DNA from 3 places in the Paraburkholderia sp. RL18-101-BIB-B genome. Region 3 is predicted to be linked to each of the others. Evidence: riboswitches for the same ligand, from Rfam matches in the RefSeq annotation. Region 3 holds a riboswitch; each other region holds the start of a gene.
The links. Region 3 has a riboswitch for cobalamin ahead of cobA (uroporphyrinogen-III C-methyltransferase). Riboswitches for the same ligand answer to the same signal wherever they lie in the genome.
Positions count from the first base shown of each region.

Region 1 (3,272 bases), on a different contig from region 3:
GGTTCGCCGACCGGCAGCGTCAATCCCGCGCGCGTCACCGTGCCGACGCCCGGCCCCGCGCGAAATATCACGCCCGGTTCGGCGACGAGGCGCACGCGAGCGAAGACGACCGCGCCGTGCGTGACGTCGGGATCGTCGCCGGCGTCCTTGACGGTGCCGGCTTCGGCACCGCCGCTGCCGTTGTCGATCAGGCGGCAGAACACCAGCGGCATCGGCACATGCTGGCCCTTCGGCAACACGATCTCCGCGACCTCGCTGACGACACCCGCGAGCAACAGGCGCGCCGCCGCCAGCGACGTCGCGGTGGCGCAACTGCCGGTCGTGTAGCCGCTACGCAGCGGCGCGGGGTGTTCGGGCGTTTCTTCGCGCATCAGGGTTTTTGCGGTAAGTCGGTGTTGGTGGTGATTGTGCCTTTCGTAGCTTTCGCTTCGTTCGTGACACTCGTGGAGCTCACGGCGTTCGTGGCACTCTTGGCGTTCGCGTCGTTCTTGGCGTTCGTGCCGGTCTTAACGTTGGTAGCGTTCGTGAAACTCTCGGCAGTCGCGGCGTCAATCGCGTTAGCGGTTCCAGCGGCGTTCACGTCCCCGCCCCCGACCGGCTTCGTCACCTCCAACAGCGTAATCGGCAACGCCTGCCGCCACGTGTCGAAACCGCCGAGCGGTTGCGCATCCGCCAACGCGATCCGCGTCAACGTCCCGCCATGCCGCTCGCGCCATGCCGCCAACGCCGCCTCGCCTTGCAACGTGACCGCATTGGCGACCAGCCGGCCGCCTTCGCGCAGACTGGCCCAGCAAGCCTCCAGCACGCCCGGCGCCGTCGCGCCGCCGCCGATGAACACGGCGTCCGGCACCGGCAACCCCTGCAGCGCTTCAGGTGCGCGGCCCGCCACGAGTTGCAGTCCCGGCACGCCCAACGCGTCGCGATTGTGTTCGATAAAGCGTTGCCGCTCCGCGTGTCCTTCAATAGCGATCGCGCGGCAGGTGGCATGCGCGCGCATCCATTCGATGCCGATCGAGCCGCTGCCCGCGCCCACGTCCCACAGCAATTCGCCCGGCGTCGGCGCGAGGCGCGCGAGCGTGATCGCGCGCACGTCCCGCTTGGTCAACTGGCCGTCGTGGCGAAAGGCGTCGTCGGGCAAACCGCAGGTCAGCGGCAGACGCGGCGCGCCTTCGGTGGCACGGCAGTCGAGCGCGATCAGGTTCAGCGCGGCCACCTCGCCCGCGGACCACTGATCCGCGCGGCCGTCGATGCGCCGTTCCAACTCGCCGCCCAGGTGTTCCAGCACGCTCATGCGGGTCGCCCCGAAACCGCGTGCATTCAGTAGTTCCGCGAGCGCTGCGGGCGTGCGGCCGTCCGCGCTCAGCACGAACAGGCGCGCGCCGTCGTGCAGATGCGCGTTCAGCGTGGGCAACGGCCGGCCCACCAGCGACACCGTCGCGACGTCCTGCAACGGCCAGCCGAGGCGAGCGGCCGCGAGCGACAGCGACGACGGCGCGGGCAGCACCCGCAACTCCCCCGCCGGCAATTGCCGCGCGAGCGTCGCGCCGACGCCGAACAGCATCGGGTCGCCGCTCGCCAGCACGCACACGGCGCCACCGCGCTCGGCGAGCAGCGGCGCGAGATCGAACGGACGCGGCCACGCGGCACGGCGCGCGGCGAAGCGCGCGGGCAGCATCGCCAGATGGCGTTCGCCGCCGTACACCACTGATGCCTCCAGCAAAGCACGCCGCGCGGGCCTTCCCAAACCGGCGAAGCCGTCGTCGCCTATGCCCACCACCGTCAGCCACGCCGGCATGCATCCATCCTCATTCTGTGTCTTCAAATAATGCGCTGTGCCACGCCGATCAAAGCGTCCAGCCTCGTTGTGCTGTTCGAAAAAAGGCATAATACAGCCGCCGGTGCCCTTCGGGGCCGAAGAGGGAACACAGTGCCGCTGTGGCTGCCCCCGCAACTGTATGCAGCGAGTCCGCCTGCGCTCCACGCCACTGGTTCGACCGGGAAGGCCGCGGTGGACCACGACCTGCCAGCCAGGAGACCTGCCGGCGAGACTGTTCGTGCCAGCCAACATCGGGCGGGGTGTACCGATGCCGCAGCAATGCCCGCCTCACGGCATGCTCGGGCCGTCGCGCGACGCTAAACCCGGTGTCCGTCTTGAATCAAGCTTCGCCTTCCACCGTTTTGTCCGACGCGGCTCTCACGCTGCGGCCCTCGGCGTGTCCGGGGCTGCTGCGCATCGTCGCCGCGCGCGATGGCGGGATTTGCCGGATCAAGTTGCCCGGTGGCGAGTTGAGCGCGGCGCAGGCTCGGGCGATCGCGCAGGCCAGCGTACGGTACGCGGCCGGGGTGATCGAGCTGACCAATCGGGCGAATGTGCAGGTGCGTGGGGTGAAGCGCGGTGACGAGGCGGCGTTGATTGCGGCTTTGGTCGATGCGGGTCTCGGGCCGATGCCGGCGACCGGCGCGGGGAGCGCTGCGGACGTACTCGCCGCAGCCGCAGCCGACGACGTGCGCAACGTAATGATCAGCCCCGCTGCCGGACGCGATCCGTTCGCCCTGTTCGACACGCGCCCGCTATGCGCCGAGTTGCTCACGATGCTGCAAAGCGAAGCGCGTTTCGCGGCGCTATCGCCGAAATTCGCGCTGCTGCTGGACGGCGGCGAGCGGCTCGCGAGAGTGGATCATCCGCACGATGTGTGGCTGGCGGTATCGCAAGAGGCGGATGGCGTGCGGCTCGTGTTCGGGTTGGCGGGTTGTCCGCCTGTTAGCGAGTCTGCTGGCTTTTTAGCACACAACGAGCGCATCACACCGGAAAAGCCCCGCGCAGACGGCACAGGCGCATTAGCCGCGATACTTCCTTCGCAAGTCACCGCACTAGTCCGCGCGCTGCTCCTCACATTCCTCGACCTCGCTTCCGCCGACGCCACGCGCATGCGCCATCTGCTAGCCGCGCATTCCGTCAATGCTGTACTGAGTCACGCTCAGCGATATCTCGACTTCCCACTGACGCAAAACGCGAAGCTGGCCAAGTGGCATCGCGTTGCACCGGCCGACGCCAGCCTCCGCCTCGGCGCCCACGCTCAACGCGTGCCCGAAACCTGGCACGTCGGCGGCCAGCCGTCGCTCGGACGCCTCGACGCCGACACCCTTAACGGCCTCGCGACACTTTCGCAACAGCACGGCAACGGCACGCTTCGCCTAACACCCTGGCAAAGCGTGCTGCTACCCGACATCGCCACGCACGCCGTCCCGACAGTGCTGTCCGGTCTGAACAC
Region 1 is NZ_JARESV010000015.1:28,581-31,852, reverse strand. It holds gene P0D73_RS21670 (cobalt-precorrin-5B (C(1))-methyltransferase) at 1-371, opposite strand, end outside; gene cbiE (precorrin-6y C5,15-methyltransferase (decarboxylating) subunit CbiE) at 371-1,795, opposite strand; cobalamin riboswitch at 1,880-2,058, shown strand; gene cobG (precorrin-3B synthase) at 2,143-3,272, shown strand, end outside.
Region 1: it holds a riboswitch for cobalamin, as region 3 does, so the genes downstream of both, cobG (precorrin-3B synthase) here and cobA (uroporphyrinogen-III C-methyltransferase) in region 3, are expected to answer to the same signal.

Region 2 (3,272 bases), on a different contig from region 3:
GGGTTGAAGATGCGGAAGAAACCGGCGTACAAAAAACAGCGCCCAAAGAAAAACGGCACCGAACCGAAGTCCGATGCCGTTCTAAATAAGGTCCCCGCCTTAGCCGCTAGGCCGGCATCCTGAACCGGGGGTTCAGAATTGGTCGCAGTTAGCAACACTTCGGGTACATCAGACAGAGTGACGCGCACACCCGTGCTACAAATTTCCGCAACCGTGCACATGGCATTGGTTCAAGGAATATATGACCTTGGCGAACCAGGCAGGGAAGCTAAACCGATGAAGCTGAACTACCGATTGAACTCAAACGTTTGCTGAATCTTGCACGCCTTGTGCTCACGCACTCCGTTTGAATCCGCTGCCGATCTCAGGACCGGCAGCACGATAACACACGACCCTTACTGCATGCTGTACTGCTCAATCACAGTACCCAGCTGTTCGTTCATTTGATGCATTGTACGCCGGATTTCTTCAGCGGGAAATGCTTCTCCGTGCCTCACGCTCGATTGCAGTCTAAGCAGTTCCGATGCCAGCGACAGCGCAGCCATGACAGCAATGCGATCCGTGCCGCGCACGTTGCTGTTATTGCGGATCTTCGACATTTCGGCGTCGACGCGTGCGACCGCTTCGAGCAGCGCCGCTTCCGTTTCCGGCGAGCAGGCGAGGCGATAGGGCACGCCGAGAATCGATACTTCGATCTGCTTGGTGGTCATGCATTTTCTCCGTGGCGGGTCACGTCGCTCTCAGCTTCGACTTCGTGCTGAGCCGGCTCGAGCAGATCGAGCTGGTTGTCCGGCTCGCTGTTCGCGCGGGCACGCGGCAGCTTCTCGAGAATCGCATTCAGGCGTACCTGTGCGTCGTCGATCTTCGCCGATAGCGCGTCGCGTTCCGCCTGCAGCGCGTTACGTTCCTCGCGCAGCATCGCAAGTTCCGTGCGCGTGGCTTCGACTTCGGCGCGCGAGTGGGCGAGCTGCTCTTCGAGCGCGAGTCGCGCTTCATTGTGGCGTTGGCTGATCGCAATCAGCTTGCCGATATTCTGTGAAAGTGTTTCGAGTTCGGTGAGCATGTGCTGCGTCCTCTAAAGACATCGCATTTTAGCGCGGAATGTCGCAGGTTCCGACAATTGTCTCGTTTCGAGACGTAACAACATCGCTTTGTGCAGGCTTTTATCGACCATATGATGAAAAAGTACTCACGCGTCGGACAATAGCCTGCACTTAACAGAACAGATGGCCCACGGTCCCGGCATTGTTGACGGACCCCGAGGCCGCTCCTAAACTTGCCGCACTCTGGTGCCCGCGTGCGCTTTTCAACGGCGCGCGCAGTTAAACGGGAAGCAGGGCGCGCCGTTCACGTGAACGCGTCAACCTGCGCTGCCCCCGCAACGGTAAGCGACCGCATTCGTCATGCAAGTCGATTCTGATCGCGTGTTGGAAGTTCAACTCGCGAGTGTGCCACTGCGCGTCACGCGTGGGAAGGCGGAATCGATGTGTCGCCAGCCCGGATACCGGCCAGAGGGAGAGGCACGTCACGCGCGAAAATGTTAAATACGCGGGCGCCTCGTTACGCATCGGCCTGCGGGGAAGCGGGCCGCGCACGCTATCCACAGGACTTTCATCCCATGCTGTCCCCCTTCGCCCGCGCGGCGTTGCTCGCCTTCGCGGGCCTGCCGATCGTCGTGCCTGCGCAAGCTGCTCCTTCATCTTCTTCTTCGTCCTCGGCGGCGGATTCATCGGCCGCCGTGCCGTCTTCGGCGGTGCTGTCGCCCGTGGTGGTGACCGCGGAGCGCGGGCCGCAAGCACTCGCCGATGCGATCCCGCAGACGTCGCTGTTCGATCAGCAGGATATCGCCGACACCACCGCGACCGATTTGCCCGGCCTCCTGCAACTCGCGCCCGGCGCGCAAATCTCGCGTACAGGTGGCCCTGGTTCGACGACCAGCCTCTATTTGCGCGGCGCGTCGTCGACGCAATCGCTGCTGCTGATCGACGGCGTGCGGGTCGATTCGGTGAGCCTGGGTGCGCCGCAACTCGCGCAGATTCCGCTCGACCAGATCGATCACGTCGAGGTGGTGAACGGCAACGTGTCGGCGTTGTACGGCTCGGGCGCGATTGGCGGCGTGGTGCAGGTATTCACGAAAGAGGGCGGTGACCACCCGCCGCGTTTCAATTTTTCGCTGGGCTACGGCAGCTATCACACGCAGACGCAGCAGGCAGGCGTGAACGGCGCATTGGATAAAGACGGCAAGACGACCTTCAGCATTTCGCTCGCGCGGTCGAAGGACGACGGCTTCTCGTCGCTCAATCCACGTGAGGCGCCCAACGCCAATCCGAATGCGAACGGCTATCTGAACGAGAGCATCTCGGCTTCGCTGCGCCACAAGTTCAACGACAAATGGGATGCCGGCGCCAGCTACTTCCAGTCGAACGGCAACAACAGCTACGACAATGCGTACGGCGTGCCGACCGATCTGAACAACCTGTACAGCAAAGTGCGCCAGGTCTCGGTGTTCGCGAACGGCAGGCTGACCGACTGGTGGACGACGCACTTCATCGTCGCCGAAGGTGACGACCGCAGCGTGTCGAATACCAACGGCGTGTACAACGGCCGCTTCGATACCGACAATCGCCAGTACACATGGCAGAGCGATTTCGCGCTGGCCGCGCAGCAGAAGTTGCAGGTCGGCTATGAGCATCTCGATCAGAGCCTCGATTCGGATACGTTCGCGGCGCCCGACCGGCATGTGGATTCAGGTTTCGTCGGCTATACGGGGCGCTTCGGGCGCAATCAGATTCAGGCCAACGTGCGGCGCGACCAGTATTCCGATTTCGGCGGAGCGAACAGTTACTATCTCGGCTATGGCTTCGACATCACCGGCCATTGGAAGGTGACCGCAAGCTATTCGGATTCGTTTCGCGCGCCCAGCTTCGACGATCTGTACTATCCGTTCAGCGGCAATCCGTCGATCCAACCGGAGCGCAGCCATTCGATCGAAGCCGCGCTGCAGTACGCGTCCAATGCGCTCGGCGTGATGCGCCTGACCGCATTCCAGACGCGCTACGCGAATCTGATTAACTATGAGCAGGTGACGCCCGGTATCTATCTGGCACAGAACGTCGGCCATGCAAAGGTGCAGGGGCTCGAAGGATCGTGGAGCGGCCATGTCGGCAAGACGGACGTGCGCGCGTCGGTGACGCTGCAAAATCCCGTCGACCTCGACAACGATGCCGACCTCGTGCGGCGTGCGCGGCGCTTCGGTGCGCTGACGGTGAACC
Region 2 is NZ_JARESV010000059.1:11,673-14,944, forward strand. It holds RNA gene ssrS (6S RNA) at 88-269, opposite strand; gene P0D73_RS40490 (cell division protein ZapA) at 396-710, opposite strand; gene P0D73_RS40495 (ATPase) at 707-1,063, opposite strand; cobalamin riboswitch at 1,271-1,527, shown strand; gene P0D73_RS40500 (TonB-dependent receptor domain-containing protein) at 1,619-3,272, shown strand, end outside.
Region 2: it holds a riboswitch for cobalamin, as region 3 does, so the genes downstream of both, P0D73_RS40500 (TonB-dependent receptor domain-containing protein) here and cobA (uroporphyrinogen-III C-methyltransferase) in region 3, are expected to answer to the same signal.

Region 3 (3,272 bases):
CGCTTTCGCCGGCCTGCCAGCGTCGATCGAAATAGCTGTCGAAGCGCCGGCCCACGCCCTGGATCACCAGACGCATCACCGCGCCCGGCAGCGCCGCGAAACCTTTGACGCGGTAAATCGTGTTCGTTTCGACCAGACGCTGCAACGCAGCGATCACCGCTTCGCGCGACGACACATTCGCCTGCACGACCACCGAGTCGAATTCGTCATGATGGTGGTCGGCGTCGTCGGCGGAACCGTGGTGATCGTGGCGCAAGTGGATCGTGTCTTCCGAGGCCGCTTCGAGGCCCAGCAACGTGTGCAGATCGAGTTGCCCCATGTGCGCGCGCACGATCTTCACTTGCGGCGGAATCTCCTCGCGGAGCAACACTTCAACCGCGCTTTGCTGCGCGTCGTCGAGCAAATCCGTCTTGTTCAGAATCACCAGATCGGCCGCGGACAACTGATCTTCAAACAGTTCGTGCAACGGCGACTCGTGATCGAGATTCGGATCGGCCTTGCGTTGCGCATCCACGGCGACGGGGTTGTCGGCAAACTGACCGCTCGCGGCGGCCGGGCCGTCCACCACGGTGACCACGGCATCGACGGTGAAACTGTTCTTGATCTGCGGCCAGTTGAAGGCCTGCACCAGCGGCTTCGGCAACGCGAGACCCGACGTCTCGATCAGCACGTGATCGATCTGATCGCGGCGTTCCACGAGCTTTTCCATCACCGGAAAAAACTCTTCCTGCACGGTGCAGCACAAGCAGCCGTTCGCGAGTTCATACAGTTGGCCTTCGGTTTCGACACCGTTTTCATCGCAACCTATGCCGCAACCCTTGAGGATTTCCCCGTCGATGCCGAGTTCGCCGAACTCGTTGACGATCACCGCGATGCGCTTGCCGCCCGCATGCTGAAGAATATGCCGCAGCAGCGTGGTCTTGCCGCTGCCGAGAAAGCCCGTGACGATGGTGACGGGGATCTTGCGCATTTGAGTTTGCATCGTGAGGTCCATCCGTAGGAGTTGCACGCGCACGCCGCTGTGTCTGTATGGCCATCTGCCTACGCCGGGCAAAACGAGGCACAGGCCCGGCCAGCCACGACGATAACAAAACACGGGGACGAACGACGGCGTTGCCGCGACAACAGAAAAACAGAAAGCGGGAATGAGGTCATGAACGCAGCGCCGCATCCCCGCGGCGTTCGTCCTTCGTATTCTGGCCGGTATCCGGGCTGGCGAAAGCGCCGCTTCCCCTTCCCGGGCGAGTGATTTCTCGCCCAGTGGTGATATGCCGACGCGGCCTTGCGCGTGGACATCGAAGCCGGCTCCGCGGCGCTAATGAACTGAACTTAGCACCACATTTCGCTTACCGTTGCGGGGGCAGCACAGGTTGACCCGATCCATGGCAGGTGGGCACCCTGTTTCCCGTTTAACTGCATGCGCACGAGCGCGCATACGAGCACCAAAGTGCGTGCGAGTGTAGGCCCGCGGCCCGGTGCCGTCAAGGAACCGCAAGCCGCAAGCGCTTATCGGGCGGGGCGCCATGTGCTATCGTATGCGCGCGTTTGGTGCCCGCACATGCATTCGCGTGTGCAGTTAAACGGGAAACAGGCGGCGCTCCATGCGCTCAACCTGTGCTGTCCCCGCAACGGTAAGCGACCTGCGGCGCAATCTTGAGTTGTCTTGCGCCGCGCATGCGTTTTTTCGATGCCACTGTCCAGCACATTCCAGCGAATGCGGACGGGAAGGCAAAGCGCATGAGGCCGCCAGCCCGGATACCGGCCAGACGCGGAGGCGGCGAACCTCAGGGCAACATCGCGCCGCCGGCCGCCGGAATCCGCGAGGGACGGATGTGAAGGCGCTGAAGCACGACATAGTGTGTCCACGTATGCGGATTCCGGCTGGAATCGCTACGCGCCACACATTGCGCCGTGCCTGAATCCGTCGTACCGCATGACCCCAAAGTCCGCCGCCTGGCGACCGTCCGCGCTTTACCCCTTTCCGCTTGTCACGACATGGCGCTCGCCATGCACGCCGCGATGACCCGCGCCTGGCTGATCGGCGCCGGCCCCGGCGACGTCGAGCTCATGACCATCAAGGCGACCCGTGCATTGGCGCAGGCCGACGTGGTGCTGGTCGACGATCTGGTGAATCCCGAGGTGCTGCAGTTCGCGCGTGCCGACGCGCTCGTCGTCTACGTCGGCAAACGCGGCGGCCATCCATCCACGCCGCAGGACGGCATCGTCGCGCAGTTGCTCGAACATGTGCGGGCCGGGCGCAGCGTCGCGCGTTTGAAAGGCGGCGATCCGTTCGTATTCGGCCGTGGCGGCGAAGAACAGCAGGCACTGCACGCGGCGGGCATCGAGGTGGAAGTCATCAACGGCATTACTGCGGGAATCGCGGCGCCCGCGGCGATCGGCATTCCCGTCACGCATCGCGATCACGCGCAGGGCGTGGTGTTCGTCACCGGACACGGCGCGGGCAGCGGCGAGCCGGACTGGGCCGCGCTCGCGGCCACCCGCATGACGCTCGTGATCTACATGGGCATGCGGCGGCTCAACGATATCGTCGGCGCGTTGCTCACGGCCGGCATGAGCGCCGACACGCCGTGCGCGGCGATCGAATCGGCCACGCGTCCCGGGCAACGCCATGCGCTCGCCCGGCTCGGCGAATTCGCCGATATCGTCGCGCGCGCCGGGCTCGGCTCGCCGGCGATCGTGGTGATCGGCGGTGTGGCGTCGCTAGCCTTGGAGCGCGCGGCGGCGCAGGCCGACGCTGCAACGCCGCCCGCAGACGGAACGGATACGCAATGAAAACGCTGAGCGTCGGCATCGGTTGCCGTTTGCACAGCCCGGCTGCGCAGATCGAAGCCGCGGTGCGCGCCGCGCTCGGCGCGCATTCGTTCGACGAAATCCGCAGCGTGGCCTCGGTCGATACCAAAGCCGACGAAACGGGCCTGCTCGAATTTTGCGCACGTCATGCGCTGCCGCTGACATTCTTCAGCCTTGATCAGATCGCGTCGATGCCCGTGGCGCAGCCTTCGGCGGCAGTGCGCGAGCATCTCGGCGTGGACGGTGTTTGCGAGCCGTGTGCGCTGCTTGCCGCGACTGCCGGGCTCGGCGAACCCGGCGCGCTCAATGCGGATCGAGCCCGCCTCGTCGTGCGCAAAACCGTCCATGCCGGCGTCACCGTGGCGATTGCTTCGAGCGCCGCGCACGCCGATAGTGAACACCCAAACAACGACACTCAGTAACAGGACCTGCCATGAAGACCGATCCCGAATCGCATCAAC
Region 3 is NZ_JARESV010000070.1:6,994-10,265, forward strand. It holds gene cobW (cobalamin biosynthesis protein CobW) at 1-982, opposite strand, end outside; cobalamin riboswitch at 1,182-1,462, opposite strand; cobalamin riboswitch at 1,530-1,781, shown strand; gene cobA (uroporphyrinogen-III C-methyltransferase) at 2,020-2,793, shown strand; gene P0D73_RS42535 (cobalamin biosynthesis protein) at 2,790-3,233, shown strand; gene cobO (cob(I)yrinic acid a,c-diamide adenosyltransferase) at 3,245-3,272, shown strand, end outside.